DNA from 2 places in the Streptomyces sp. DT224 genome. Region 1 is predicted to be linked to the other one. Evidence: riboswitches for the same ligand, from Rfam matches in the RefSeq annotation. Region 1 holds a riboswitch; the other holds the start of a gene.

Region 1 (7,362 bases):
GCGGGCCTTCGTCCGGGGGGCGCCGAGCGATCCGCCGTCGAAGGTCCACGATCCGGTGGCGCTCACACCGTCGGCCCCGGAGGGGAGCACCCAGACGACCCCGTTGCCCCCGTCCTCACCCGGAGCGGCGGCGAGCAGGTCGGAGCGCCCGTCGCCGTCGGGGTCGGTCAGGCGGACCCGGGCGCCCCAGGCGTCGTACGCCTCGGTCACCCCGGGCACCTCCCCGGAGTCCTGGTTCCAGGAGCGTGCGCCGGCCGTCGTGAGACCGTCCGACGCGCCGCGCAGCAGCCATACGGCCCCCGACTCGATGCGCGACATGTCCGCGCCCGGTGCTCCGACGTCCTCGCCGGGCGCTCCGACGACCACGTCCGCGTAGCCGTCGCCGTCGGTGTCGCCCACGGACAGGCCGGTGCCCCAGCCGTCGCCCTGCTCGGAGACGCCGGGGACGCCCAGGGAGTCCTGGGACCACCAGGCGGGCTCGGTGCCGGGCCCCGAGGCGCCGACGACCGGGCCGTCACCGGCACTGCCGTAGTAGACGCCGACCACGCCGCCCTCCGGCGCGTCGCTGCTGGTGCCGTCGGAGCGGTACGGGTCGCCCGTCACCAGGTCGTCGTAGCCGTCGTTGTTGATGTCCCCGGTGGCGACGGCGGGGCCGCCGCGCAGGGAGCGCTCGAAGCGGAGCCCCTGCACCTGGCCGGAGAAGTAGGCGGACCAGCCCTGCCCGCGGGCGGCGCCCGCGCTCGTCCCGGAGACGACGAGGTCGTCGAGGCCGTTGCCGTCGTAGTCGCCCGTGGTCAGGGACTTCGGGGCGATCTCGTGTCCGGGTTCGGCGGGGATCACGTTCTCGCGCTGGGCGGGGGCCAGGGGCGCGACCCCCTTCTTCAGCAGGGCCGGTTCGTAGCGGAAGAGCATGAGGTCGTACAGGTCGGTCACGGCCAGTTCGTCGCCGGGGATGTCGGGGCTGAAGTGGGCCGCCGCGAGCGCGCTGCCGAATCTCGCCCAAGCGCGGGGCTCGGCGGCCTGGAGCCAGTCGCTGTCGGCTCCGGTGAGCCCTTGCGGCGACCCCCACAGCACGACGGCGCCGCCCGCGTCGCCCACGGGCTCGATGTCCTCCCCGGGAACGCCGACGATCGCGTCGTCGTAGCCGTCGCCGTTCAGGTCTCCCGTGGCCAGGGACGCTCCGAAGGAGTCACCGGCCTCGGCGGCGCCGCGTACCCCTGGGGTGTTCTGGCTGAAGACGGCGGACGGGCTGGTGCCCAGGCCGTGCGCGGAGCCGTACTGCACGGTCACGAACCCGGCACCCGGCTTGGCGTCGATGGTCCCGCCGGGAGCGCCGATGAGCACGTCCTCGTGGCCGTCGCCGTCGAAGTCGCTGTGGCGGTCGTTCGCGTGCGTGGCGCCGGAGGTGACGGCGTAGGCGGAGGGCGCGGCGATGGCCGCACCCGTCAGCAGGAGGAGCGAGGCCGCGAGGACGGCGGCCGAACGGTACGTACGCACAAGTGGCTCCTTGGATCAAGGATGGCCGGGCGGGTCCGGGGGGCGCCGGGAAGAGCCCGCTGTCTTCCTGGACGCCCTGTTCGACACGTCTTGTGGCACAAGGGTTGTACGGTCTTTCCGCGACACGCGCGGTACGGCATGCGAAAGGGGTGGAAAGGAGCGCTTCCGCTCCTTTCCACCCCTGCTCACGGCCCTGCCCCGAGCGCGGGGCCGGTGTGGATCAGTACGCGCCGAAGACGTTGTCCATCGAGCCGTACGTGGCGGCGGCGTAGTTGCACGCGGCCGTGATGTTGGCGACCGGGTCGTAGATGTCCATCGACGTTCCGGGCACGTGGTAGGCGTCGAAGGTGGGCTGGATCACCTGGAGCAGACCCTTGGAGGGCGTGCCGTTGACGGCGTTGACGTCCCAGTTGTTGATCGCCATCGGGTTGCCCGAGGACTCGCGCATGATGTTGCGGTAGATGCCGTCGTAGCTGCCGGGGATGCCCTGCTGCGCCATGATGGCCAGGGATTCCTTGATCCAGCCGTCGAGGTCGTCGGTGTACGTGACGGCCGCCTGGGTCTCGGCGGGCTTCTCGGCGGCGACCGGGACGACGGTGCGCTCGGAACGGTCGGCGCGGTCGGCGCTCTCGGTCCGGGGAGCGGCGTCGCCGTTCTTCTCGGCGGTCTCCGCCTTGAATGCGCTCTTCTCCGCGGCCTTCGGGGCGGCGGCCTCGGACGTGGCGCCAATGGTCAGCTTCAGGCCCGGGTGAATGAGGTCGGGGTTGCTGCCGACAGCACCGCGGTTGTCCTTGTACAGCCGCTCCCAGCCGCCGCTGAGGGAATGCCCCTGGGCGATCTTGTAAAGCGAATCGCCGGACACCACGGAATAGGTGGAGGGCGCGGCCTCGCGGACGGCAATTCCCTTGCCGGCGACGGAAGTCGGGGCCGCCGCCTTTTCGGCGACGACGGACTTGGCGGGGGCGGCGGAGGCCGATCCGGCCGTGATCAGGGGGAGCGCGAGAACGGCTCCGCCCGCGCTGACGGCGATGAAACCGCGGGTCAGGGACGCGGACTTGGCACGACGGTGCTTACCCATGATGGGCATGGCGTATTTCCTCTCCGTCGCCTACGAGGTGAGCTGTCGGGTTCGGACTGGAGATGTCCGGTCGCGCATGGCGACTTCACCCCTAGCCGCTCCGGATTCCGGACCGGCGGCAAACCTGGGTCCCCCGCTCCTGCCGTACGTGAGTGGTCGGGTTCCCGGACGGCGGCAGGATTCGGCGTTCCATCCGGATTGATGACGGGACCGTAAGCGAGAAACGACGGCCGGAACAAGCCCGGAATTGCTGATCACAATTGTTTTGCAAGATCAATCAAAGGAAATGCTCATGATCGCCCGCGCCGGGGGAAGTCAAATTTCTTGGCACGACTGGGAACCGGGAGATCGGATCCTGCGTCAGAAACGGCCGACGTGACGCTGCCCACTGAAATCAGATTGCTCACGTTCGTCCGTTTTGAGGCGTTTGACCGCACCAAACCCTCTTTGATCGCCCTTCCTTGACCTTTTGCCCACTGGTCGACAAAAGGGGCATGGCGCGACGCGCGCGCGTCGTGGATCGCCGGTTCAGGCCCCCTCGCCCACGTGATCACCCTATGGTTAGGCTTACCTAAGTGTTGCCGTTTCCCGTTCACCGTCACATGGAGATCCCAGGACCATGGCGCCGCATTCCGCCTCTTCCTCCCGCCGTCCCCCCACCGCCGCGCCCGCCGTCGCCCCCGTCGAGCAGGAACTCACCGGCCGGCTGGCCCTCGTGACGGGAGCCGGACGCGGCATAGGCGAGGCGGTCGTGCGGGCCCTCGTCGCGCGCGGCTGCCGGGTTCTGGCGGCCGACGCGGCCCCGGAGGGGGTCGACGCCCTCGCCCGGGAGCACGACGGGGACGTCGTCGCCCGGACGCTGGACGTCACGGACGCGGCGGCCGTCGAGGCCCTGGTCGGCGAGGCCGAGCACACGCTCGGCGCCCTCGACATCGCGGTCAACGTCGCCGGGATACTGCGCTGTTCACCGGTCACCGAGCTGACCGACGAGGACTGGCGGGCGACATTCGCCGTCAACACCGACGGGGTGTTCCACGTCTCGCGGTCCGTCGCGCGCCGGATGGCGGACCGGGGCGCGGGCAGCATCGTCACCGTCGCGTCCAACGCCGCCGGCATCCCCCGCACGACCATGGCGGCGTACGCCGCGTCGAAGGCCGCGGCCGTCATGTTCACCAAGTGCCTCGGCCTGGAACTGGCCCCCCGGGGCGTCCGCTGCAACACGGTCTCGCCCGGCTCCACGCTCACCGACATGCAGCGCGGCATGTGGCCGGCCGATGAGGCGCACGACGACGGGCCAGCCGCCCAGCGCGTCATAGCCGGGGACCTGGCGAGCTACCGCACGGGCATTCCGCTGGGCCGGATCGCCGAACCGGCCGACATCGCCGAGGCGGTCGCCTTCCTCGTGTCCGACCGGGCCCGCCACATCACCCTGCACGACCTGTACGTCGACGGAGGCGCCACCCTGCGCGCCTGACCCGTCCGCCCGGCACCTCCGCAAACGCCCCCTGGAGTCCTGGAACGATGACCGCCTCACCGTACGAAGACGCCCCGACCTGGCCCGCCGAGTTCGCCGCCCGTTACCGCGCGGCCGGGCACTGGCGCGGCGAGACCTTCACGAGCATGCTGCGCGAACGGGCCGAGGCCCACGGCGACCGCGTCGCGCTGATCGACCCCGCGCCCGAGCGCCGCGCCTGGACGTACCGGGAGCTGGACGAGCGCGCGGCCCGGCTGGCGGCGGGCTTCCGGGCGCGCGGGATAGCCAGGGGCGACCGGGTCGTCGTCCAGCTGCCCAACATCGCCGAGTTCGCCGAGGTCGTCTTCGCCCTCTTCCGCATCGGCGCGCTTCCCGTATACGCGCTGCCCGCCCACCGCGAGGCGGAGATCGGCTACTTCTGCTCCTTCGCCGAGGCCGTCGCCTATGTCATCCCGGACAAGCACGCCGGATGCGACCACCGCGCGCTGGCCACCGCCGTACGGGAGCAGGCGCCCACCCTGAAGCACGTGTTCGTCGTCGGGGACCCCGGCGAGCACACCGCCCTGTCCGACGTGCCGTGCGACGCGGCCGGGGACCCGGAGGACGGGCCCGAGCCGCACGATCTGGCCTTCCTCCAGCTGTCCGGCGGTACCACGGGGGTGCCCAAGCTCATCCCCCGTACGCACGACGACTACATCTACTCGCTGCGCGGCTCCAACGAGATCTGCGGCGTCGACGCGGACACCCGCTTCCTGGTGGTCCTGCCCGCCGCGCACAACTTCCCGATGAGCTCGCCCGGCTGGCTCGGCACGCTGTACGCGGGCGGCACCGTGGTCCTCTGCCCGCGCCCCGACCCGGCCACGGCGTTCCCGGTCATCGAGCGGGAGCGCGTCACCATGACGGGCATGGTCCCGCCGCTCGCCCTGGTCTGGACGGACGCTGCCGCTTCGGCGGAGCAGGACCTGTCGAGCCTCGAACTGATCCTGGTCGGCGGCGCCAAATACAGTGAGACGGCCGCCCGACGGCTCGAACCGGCGCTCGGCTGCCGGCTGATGCAGGTCTTCGGGATGGCCGAAGGACTCGTCAACTACACCCGGCTGGACGACGACTACGAGACCGTCGTCACCACCCAGGGCCGCCCGATCTCCGAGGACGACGAGATCCGCATCGTGGACGACGCCGGACAGGAGGTTCCCGATGGGCAGTTCGGGCATCTGCTGACCCGGGGCCCGTACACGATCCGGGGCTACTGGCGCGCGCCCGGGCACAACAGGACCGCGTTCACCGAGGACGGGTTCTACCGCACGGGCGACATCGTGCGCCGCACCCCGAGCGGCCATCTCGTCGTGGAGGGACGGGCCAAGGACCAGATCAACCGGGGCGGAGAGAAGGTCGCTCCCGAGGAGGTCGAGAACATCATCCTCGCCCACCCGTCGGTGCACGACGTGTCGGTGGTCGGGGTGGCCGACCCGTATCTCGGTGAACGCACCCTCGCATACGTGATCCTGCGCGAGGGCGCCGAACCGCCCGGGGCGCTCGCCGTGAAGCGGCATGTGCGCGCACACGGGATCGCCGCGTACAAGGTGCCCGACCTCGTCGCATTCGTGGACGTCTTCCCGCAGACGGGGATCGGCAAGATCAGCAAGAAGGGCCTGCGGACCGATGCGGCCCCCGGCTCCACGTCAACTCCCCCCGCACAGCACTGAGTCCGCACCGCGCGGCACCGAAAGGCTTCCCCCATGGCACTTCCCGCCATCGCCCCCTATCCCCTGCCCGGCGCCGACGAGCTCCCGGCGAACCGGGTCGGCTGGACCGTCGACCCGGCGCGCGCCGTGCTGCTCGTCCACGACCTCCAGAACCACTTCCTGCGCGCCTATCGCCCCGGCGAGGAGCCGCTGACCGGCATGCTCGCGAACACCGCCCGCGTGATCGAGGCCGCCCGCCGCGCCGGAATCCCGGTGGTGCACTCGGCGCAGCGCGGCGGCCAGAGCGCCGAGGAGCGCGGTCTCCAGCTGGACTTCTGGGGGCCGGGGATGGCGGACGACCCGGAGGCGCTGGCCGCACCGGACCAGGTGGCGCCCGCGCCGGGCGACACGGTGCTCACCAAGTGGAAGTACAGCGCGTTCGTCCGCACCGAGCTGGAATCCCTCATCCGGAACGACGGCCGCGACCAGGTGGTGATCACCGGTGTGTACGCGCACATCGGCGTGCTGATGAGCGCCGCCGACGCCTGGATGCGCGACATCCAGGCGTTCGTGGTGGCCGACGCGGTCGCGGACTTCTCGCGCGAGGACCACGACATGGCGCTGCGCTGGGCGGCGGGCCGCTGCGCGGTCGTGACGACGACGGACGCGCTGCTGAAGGAGATGTGAGGGCCGGGACGCTCACGCCCGGAGGCGGCCGGCCGCCTCCGGCGTGAGGTGACGGGCGAGCACGTCGAGGGCGTCACCGACCGCGCGCAGCGTCTCCGGGTCGTCGGTGGCCAGCGCTGCGGCGAGCGCGCCGTCGATCCGGGCGGCCCGCACCTCGGCGACCCGGTCCGACACCTCGGAGGCCGTACGGATCAACTGCCGCCTGCCGTCCGCCGGATCGGGTGCGGACACGAGCGAGCCGGTCTCCTTCAGCCGGGCCACGGCTCCCGAGACCTGACTCTGCGGCAGGCCCGTGCGCGCGGCGATCTCGCTCACGGAGGTGTCCTCGTGTCCCAGGACGTCGCTCAGCACCACCAGGGCCGCACGCGTACCGCCGCGAGGCCCGGCGCCGGCCGGGGACGACGGCTCCGGAAGTGCCTCCTCACCGATCTTCATCAGCGTCCGGCCGAGCAGGAAGAGCTGGACCGGGGTCATCGAAGCGCTCATGGGCCGCCACCCTACCGCCCACCCATCACCGTTAGATGCATCTCTATTGATACATCTAAATAGATTCAGTACTGTGAGGGGCGCCGCCGGCGCTTCCCGCGCCGGTCACCTCACCGACCTGGGAGACCCGGATGTTCCTCGACACCGACGGCGCCACACTCCACTACGACGTCCGGGGCACCGGCCCCCTGCTGCTGATCGCGCAGAGCGGCGAGGGCGACGCCGACCGGAGCACGGACCTGGTGAACCACCTCACCGACCGGTACACCGTGGTCACGTACGACCGCCGGGGCCTGTCCCGCAGCACGCTCACCGCCCCCGAGCGGGGCGTGACCATGGAGGAGCACGCCGACGACGTCCACCGGCTGCTGGCCCGGCTGACCGACGAGCCCGCCCTGATGCTCGGATGCAGCATGGGCGCCGCCATCGGGCTCCACCTCGCGGTGGCCCATCCC
Region 2 (7,362 bases), on a different contig from region 1:
GAGGATGGCGACGCGTCCGCCCGCCGGGAGCGGCTGGTCGGCGAGGAGCAGCCCGGCGTCGACCATCTCGGTGACCGTGTCGACGCGGATGACACCCGCCTGCCGCATCAGCGCGGAGACCGTGGAGTCGGGGATGCGGCTGACGGGGACGGCGTGGCCGGGCGGGGTGGAGCCGCTGTGCCGGGCGCCCTTGACCACGACCACCGGCTTCACGGCGGCGGTACGGCGGGCGAGCCGGGTGAACTTGCGGGGGTTGCCCAGCGACTCCAGGTAGAGCAGGGCGACATCGGTGTCCGGGTCCTCGTACCAGTACTGGAGGAAGTCGTTGCCGGAGATGTCGGCGCGGTTGCCCGCCGAGATGAAGGTGGAGAGGCCCGCGCCGCGCCGGTAGAGCCCGGAGAGCAGGGCGATGCCGATGGCGCCGGACTGGGTGAACAGGCCGATGCGCCCGGAGGCGGGCCGGTCCGGGGCGAGCGAGGCGTTGAGCCGGACCGCCTCGGAGTTGTTGATGACGCCGAAGGCGTTGGGCCCGATGATCCGCATCCCGTACGAACGGGCCTGGCGCACCAGTTCCCGCTGGCGCTCGCGGCCCTCGGCGCCCCACTCCGCGTAGCCGGCGGAGAGGACCACCAGGCCCTGGACGCCGTGTTCGCCGCAGTCCGCGACGGCCTCCGGGACCCGGTCGGCGGGCACGGCGACCACCGCGAGGTCGACCGCCTCGCCGATCTCGCCCAGGGAGCGGTGCGCCGGGACCCCGTCGATGGTGTCCTGGCCGGCGGAGAGGGCGCTGTTCACCGCGTGGACGCGGCCGGTGAAGCCCGCACCGAGCAGGTTGCGCAGGACGGTGCGGCCGACGCCGCCGGGGGTGCGGCCGACGCCGATGACGGCGACGGAGCCGGGGGCGAGCAGCCGTTGCACGGACTTGGCCTCGGCGCGCTGTTCACGGGCGCGCTGGACGGCGAGGGACTCGGCGGTGGGTTCGAGGTCCAGGGTGAGGTGGACCGACCCGTCCTCGAAGCTGCGCTGCTGGGTGTAGCCGGCGTCCCGGAACACCTTGATCATCTTGGTGTTGGCGGGCAGCACTTCCGCCGCGAAGCGCCGGATGCCGCGTTCGCGGGCGACGGCCGCGATGTGTTCGAGCAGGGTCGAGGCCACGCCCCGGCCCTGGTGGGCGTCCTGGACGAGGAAGGCGACTTCGGCCTCGTCGGCGGGGGCCGAGGCGGGGCGGCCGGTCGCGTCGATCCGGTCGTAGCGGACGGTGGCGATGAACTCGCCGCCCACCGTGACGGCCAGGCCCACCCTGTCGACGTAGTCGTGATGGGTGAAGCGGTGGACGTCCTTGGCGGAGAGCCGGGGGTAGGGCGCGAAGAAGCGGTAGTACTTCGACTCGTCGGAAACCTGCTCGTAGAAGCTGACCAGCCGCTCGGCATCGTCCGTGGTGATCGGCCTGATCCGCGCGGTGCCGCCGTCGCGGAGCACCACGTCCGCCTCCCAGTGATCGGGGTAGGCGTGCTGCGGACTCTGCTCCGGAGAGGGCTGCATGGGGAAAGCCTACGGCTGTCGCACGGGTCGCGGGGGTGCCGGGGCCGGGGCAGTCTGAGGTCTCCGGACGACCGCGGACGCGGCGCCCGGGAGGGCCCGCGGGTCTGCCCGGAGCATCGCGCACCACATGAGACACTGGTCTAGACAACCGTTGATTCTTGAAGGGCAGAACCATGGCTGAGCGCCGCGTAAACGTCGGTTGGGCCGAGGGCCTGCACGCCCGCCCCGCTTCCATCTTCGTCCGTGCCGCCACGGCCTCCGGCGTTCCCGTCACCATCGCCAAGGCGGACGGCAACCCGGTGAACGCGGCCTCCATGCTCGCGGTGCTCGGTCTCGGCGCCCAGGGCGGCGAGGAGATCGTGCTCGCGTCCGACGCGGACAACGCCGAGGCGGCTCTGGACCGCCTGGCGAAGCTGGTCGCCGAGGGCCTCGAGGAGCTTCCGGAGACCGTCTGAGCCGAGCGGCCGACACCGCCGGAATTCTCACGGGAAAGCCGCGGCCCCCTGCATGGGGCGCCGCGGCTTTTACGTGTGCGGGGCGAAGTGGCGGCGACCCGGAAAGAATGGGCGGCGCCACTTGTCCCGGCCTTTTCACACGCGCCTTTCTTTATTTGTACGCGCCCTTTGTTAATTCCGGCCGCTCGCGGTGTGTACGGCAGGTTGCGAAGCCCTCACACGGCCGGCCCGGGGCACGCCGGCGGGACGGGCGGCGCGGCGGAGCCGATGCGTGGCGCCATGGCGTTCGGCGAGCTGTGCGGCCAGGGCCCTCGCCCGCTCCGCGTCCCGGCGCGCCACGGCGTCCACGAGGGCCCCGTGATCGGCCCAGGCTTCCGCCGGGCGGGCCGGCTGGTCGACCGCGTACATCCAGGCGATCTTGTGGCGGAGCTGGGTGAGCAGGGCGATGAGGCCCGGGCTGCCGGATGCCTGGGCCAGCGTCTCGTGGAACCAGCCGGCCAGGGAGCGCAGGTCCTCGCCCTCACCGCGGCGGGCCCGCTCCTGCCCGAGCCTGACCAGGCCGCGCAACACCTTGAGGTGGGCCTCCGTCCGGCGCTGGGCCGCGCGGGCGGCGCTCAGCGGTTCCAGCAGCATGCGGACTTCCAGCAGGTCGGCGGCCTCCTGTTCCGAGGGCTCGGCGACGCAGGCTCCGGCGTGTCTGCGGGTGACGACGAAGCCCTCCGACTCCAGGGTGCGCAGCGCTTCCCGTACGGGGACGCGGGAGACCCCGTAACGCCGCGCGAGCACCTCCTCGGTGAGCCGGCTGCCGCGTTCGAAGACACCGGAGACGATGTCGTCACGGATTGCCGTGCATACCGAATGCGCCGGAACACGCATGTCCGAACCTCCGCCTCAATCCCCGCGAACAGCGGCCGATCGACACCTCTGGCGTGACTCTATTGCAATGCGCTCGCATTTCCGATGCCGGGCGGGAATTCGTGAATATCTTTTGCCGCGGCGCAGCGGCCGAAGGCGCACACGGAGGTGCGGACGCGGCGAAGGCCCCGGCGGGATGCCGGGGCCTTCGGCAGGGGCCTGAGCCCGTCAGACGCTGACGCCGTGGGCGCGCAGATAGGCGACCGGGTCCATGTCGGAGCCGTAGGAGGGCGTCGTCCGGGCCTCGAAGTGGAGGTGCGGGCCGGTGGAGTTGCCGGTCGAGCCGGAGAGCCCGATCTGCCGGCCGGCCGCGACGCTCTGGCCGACGGAGACGCCGATCGAGGAGAGATGGCCGTACTGGGTGTACGTGCCGTCCGCCATCCGGAGCACGATGTTGTTGCCGTACGCCCCGCCCCAGCCGGCCTCCACGACCGTGCCGGCGCCGACGGCGACGACCGAACTTCCGGACACGGCGTGGAAGTCGATGCCGGAGTGGCTGCCGGAGGACCAGAGCGAGCCGCTGGACTTGTAGCCGGTGGTCACGTACGAGCCGGCGACGGGCAGCCGGTAGGACGAGCCCAGCGCGGTGCGGGCGGAGGAGCGGCCGGCGCGGGCGGACGCCTCGCGGGCGGCCCTGGCCTTCGCCGTGGCCGCTTCCTTGGCCTTGGCCGCCGTCTCGACGGCCTTCTTCTTCGCGGCCTCGGCCTTCTTCCTGGCCACCGCCGTCGCCTTGGCCGCCGCCTTCTTCTCGGCGGCCTCGGCCTGGTGCTGCTGCGCCTCGGCCTGGGCGTCGATCCGGTCGGCGAGGGTGCTCTCGATGGCGAGGAGCTGGGAGAGGCCGGTCTCGGTGGCGGCGGGGGCCGTACCGTCGTCGGCGGCGAGGGCCGGGGAAGCCAGGGAGCCGATGACACCGCCGGCGGCGAGCGTGGCGACGCCGACGGCCTTGGCGCCGGCGCGCGTCAGGCGGCTCGGGGCACGGTGCTTCCCGGTGGCACGGGTGAACGCCATGGGGTGACGGGTCCTTTCCTTCCTTCTCGCCTACCGGGTTAGCTGACGGGTTCGGAGCAGGAAGGTCTCCTACGGACGCCTCCGCTGACGGAGCGCGGGCATCCGATTCACCCCAGGGACTGCGTGGGTCCCCGGCTCCCCGGGCTCGCGCCTGACGGGGACTCGGCGATGGCTGCCCGGTACGTCACGGATGCGCGTACGAGTGGCGGACAGCGGACCCGACGCTAAGCGGACGGACTTCCCACCACCAAACGGACAAGGGGTTTTGTAGCGCATCCCACAGGGCGAGCCGGCCCCTCGGCGAGCAAAAGGTGCACAGCGGCCGGAAAGCGGCCGGACGCGCACGAGGGCTCCGGCGACCGCGCGCCGGAGCCCTCGTAGCCCGCTCAGCGGGCTGACCGACAGATCAGCCGGTGACGACCGACACCTCTCCGATGCCGAGCGCCCTGACCGGTTCCTCGATGCGCGAGGCGTCGCCGACCAGGACCGTGACCAGCCGGTCCACCGGGAAGGCGCTGACCACGGCCGCGGTCGCCTCCACCGTGCCGGTCTCAGCGAGACGCGCGTACAGCGTCGCCTGGTAGTCGTCCGGGAGGTGCTGTTCCACCTGGTCGGCGAGAGTGCTCGCGACGGAGGCCGCCGTCTCGAACTTCAGGGGCGCGACGCCCACGAGATTCTGCACGGCCGTCTCGCGCTCGGTGTCCGTCAGCCCCTCGGCGGCCAGCGTCCGCAGCACCTTCCAGAGGTCGTCCAGCGCCGGACCGGTGGACTCGGTGTCCACGGAACCGCTGATGGCGAGCATCGCGGCGCCCGTCGCCCCCGAGGTGGAGTCGGCGGCGCCGGAGCGGAGCACCTGGGCGAAGGCCCGCACGCCGTAGGTGTACCCCTTCTCCTCGCGCAGCACCCGGTCGAGCCGGGACGTCAGCGTGCCGCCCAGGCAGTAGGTGCCGAGAACCTGGGCGGGCCACACGCTGTCGTGGCGGTCCGCGCCGATGCGCCCGATCAGCAGCTGCGTCTGCACCGCGCCGGGGCGGTCCACGATGATCACCCGGCCGGTGTCGTCGGCCGTGATCGGCGGGACGGGGCGGGGCTCGGAGGCGTCCCCGGACCAGTCGCCGAGGGTCTCGGCGAGCAGCGCGTCCAGGTCGATGCCCGTGAGGTCGCCGACGACCACGGCGGTGGCGGTGGACGGGCGGATGTGCGCGTCGTAGAAGGCGCGCACGGCAGCGGCGTCGATCCGCTCGATGGTCTTCTCGGTGCCCAGGCGCGGACGCGACATGCGGGCCGTGGCCGGGAAAAGCTCCTTGGAGAGCTGCTTGGCCGCGCGGCGGGCCGGGTTGGCGTGCTCGTGCGGGATCTCGTCCAGCCGGTTGCGCACCAGGCGCTCGATCTCGCTGTCCGCGAAGGCCGGCGCCCGCAGCGCCTCGGCGACGAGGCCGAGCGCCTTGGCCAGGCGGGAGGCCGGGACCTCCAGGGAGACCCGGACGCCGGGGTGGTCGGCATGGGCGTCGAGGGTGGCGCCGCACCGTTCCAGCTCGGCGGCGAACTCCTCGGCGCTGTGCTTGTCGGTGCCCTCGGACAGCGCGCGCGACATGATCGTCGCCACGCCGTCCAGGCCCTCGGGCTCGGCGTCCAGGGGGGCGGCGAGGAAGATCTCGACGGCGACGACCTGCTGGCCGGGGCGGTGGCAGCGCAGGACGGTGAGGCCGTTGGGCAGGGAGCCCCGCTCGGGCGCGGGGAAGGCCCAGGGGCGGGCCACGCCGGGGGCGGGCTGCGGGTGGAACTGCATCGAAACTTCAGTCGCGGCAGCGTCGGTCACTGGTCCGCCCCTTCGTGCGCGTCGGTGTCGGTGGCGGCGTCGGCCTCTTCGGCTGCCTCGGCGGGCTCGACCGGTTCGTAGACCAGGACCGCCCGGTTGTCGGGCCGCAGCTGCGCCTGCGCGGCGGCCTTGACCTCCTCGGCGGTGACGTCGAGGACCCGGTTCACGGCGGACAGCGCGAGCTGCGGGTCGCCGAACAGCACGGCGTACCGGCACAGTTCGTCGGCGCGGCCCGCGACCGTGCCGAGGCGGTCCAGCCATTCGCGCTCCAACTGGGCCTGGGCGCGCTCCATCTCCTCCGCCGTGGGGCCCTCCTCGGCGAACCGGGTCAGCTCCTCGTCGACCGCGGCCTCGATCTCCGCCACCTCCACGCCGCCGGACGTCTTGACGTCCAGCCAGCCCAGGGAGGGCGCTCCGGCGAGCCGGAGCAGTCCGAATCCGGCGGCCACGGCCGTACGGTCGCGCCGGACCAGGCGGTTGTGCAGCCGGGACGACTCGCCGCCGCCGAGCACGGTCAGGGCGAGGTCCGCGGCGTCGCACTCACGGGTGCCGTCGTGGGGCAGCCGGTACGCGGCCATCAGGGCGCGCGCCGGCACCTCCTCGCGTACCTCCTCACGCAGCTGGCCGCCCATGACCGTGGGCAGCGAGCCGTCGCGCGGCGGCTGCTTGCCGTCGTGGGAGGGGATGGAGCCGAAGTACTTCTCGATCCAGGCAAGGGTCTGCTCGGGGTCGATGTCGCCGACGACCGACAGCACCGCGTTGTTCGGCGCGTAGTACGTACGGAAGAAGGTGCGGGCGTCCTCCAGGGTCGCCGCGTCCAGGTCGGCCATGGAGCCGATCGGGGTGTGGTGGTACGGGTGGCCCTCGGGGTAGGCCAGCGCGGTCAGCCGCTCGAACGCGGTGCCGTACGGGACGTTGTCGTAGCGCTGGCGGCGCTCGTTCTTGACGACGTCGCGCTGGTTCTCCATGGACTCCTCGTCGAGCGCGGCGAGCAGCGAGCCCATCCGGTCGGCCTCGAGCCACAGGGCCAGCTCCAGCTGGTGCGTGGGCATGGTCTCGAAGTAGTTGGTCCGCTCGAAACTGGTCGTCCCGTTGAGCGAGCCGCCGGCGCCCTGCACCAGCTCGAAGTGTCCGTTCCCCTTGACCTGGCCGGAGCCCTGGAACATCAGGTGCTCGAAGAGGTGGGCCAGGCCCGTGCGGCCCTTGACCTCGTGGCGGGAGCCGACGTCGTACCAGAGGCACACCGCCGCGACCGGGGTCAGATGGTCCTCGGAGAGCACCACGCGCAGGCCGTTGGCCAGACGGTGCTCGGTCGCTGTCAAGCCGCCGGAGCCGGCCTGGGCTGTGGCCGTGTGACCCATGGGCATGTACGTCCCTTCGATCGCGCTACTGGATGTCCATATGAAGAAGCCCCTGCGGGAGGCCGCTTCGAAAGGGTGCTTCAAGACACCCGCCACTGTATGCAAGCGAACCGGCACCTGCCGAAGTTCCCGTGCGGCGAACCTGCGGGCGAAGTTCCCCGGAAGGTGGTCCTCCGCCGCCTCGGGACGGCCGGCGCGGTCCCCTTGGGACGGGTCGAGGTCGGGGTTGTCAGTGCGGCGGTCCACAATGGACCGCGTCAGA

The links. Region 1 has a riboswitch for cyclic di-AMP ahead of ACLQ2N_RS10720 (transglycosylase SLT domain-containing protein). Riboswitches for the same ligand answer to the same signal wherever they lie in the genome.
Region 2: it holds a riboswitch for cyclic di-AMP, as region 1 does, so the genes downstream of both, ACLQ2N_RS25620 (M23 family metallopeptidase) here and ACLQ2N_RS10720 (transglycosylase SLT domain-containing protein) in region 1, are expected to answer to the same signal.

The regions. Positions count from the first base shown of each region.
Region 1 is NZ_JBNCLI010000004.1:68,927-76,288, reverse strand. It holds gene ACLQ2N_RS10725 (FG-GAP repeat protein) at 1-1,497, opposite strand, end outside; gene ACLQ2N_RS10720 (transglycosylase SLT domain-containing protein) at 1,718-2,584, opposite strand; cyclic di-AMP (ydaO/yuaA leader) riboswitch at 2,588-2,772, opposite strand; gene ACLQ2N_RS10715 (2,3-dihydro-2,3-dihydroxybenzoate dehydrogenase) at 3,195-4,049, shown strand; gene ACLQ2N_RS10710 ((2,3-dihydroxybenzoyl)adenylate synthase) at 4,097-5,755, shown strand; gene ACLQ2N_RS10705 (isochorismatase family protein) at 5,789-6,421, shown strand; gene ACLQ2N_RS10700 (MarR family transcriptional regulator) at 6,434-6,895, opposite strand; gene ACLQ2N_RS10695 (alpha/beta fold hydrolase) at 7,039-7,362, shown strand, end outside.
Region 2 is NZ_JBNCLI010000010.1:261,671-269,032, forward strand. It holds gene ACLQ2N_RS25605 (GNAT family N-acetyltransferase) at 1-1,542, opposite strand, end outside; gene ACLQ2N_RS25610 (HPr family phosphocarrier protein) at 1,716-1,997, shown strand; gene ACLQ2N_RS25615 (GntR family transcriptional regulator) at 2,169-2,873, opposite strand; gene ACLQ2N_RS25620 (M23 family metallopeptidase) at 3,081-3,920, opposite strand; cyclic di-AMP (ydaO/yuaA leader) riboswitch at 3,934-4,098, opposite strand; gene ACLQ2N_RS25625 (M16 family metallopeptidase) at 4,327-5,709, opposite strand; gene ACLQ2N_RS25630 (M16 family metallopeptidase) at 5,736-7,106, opposite strand.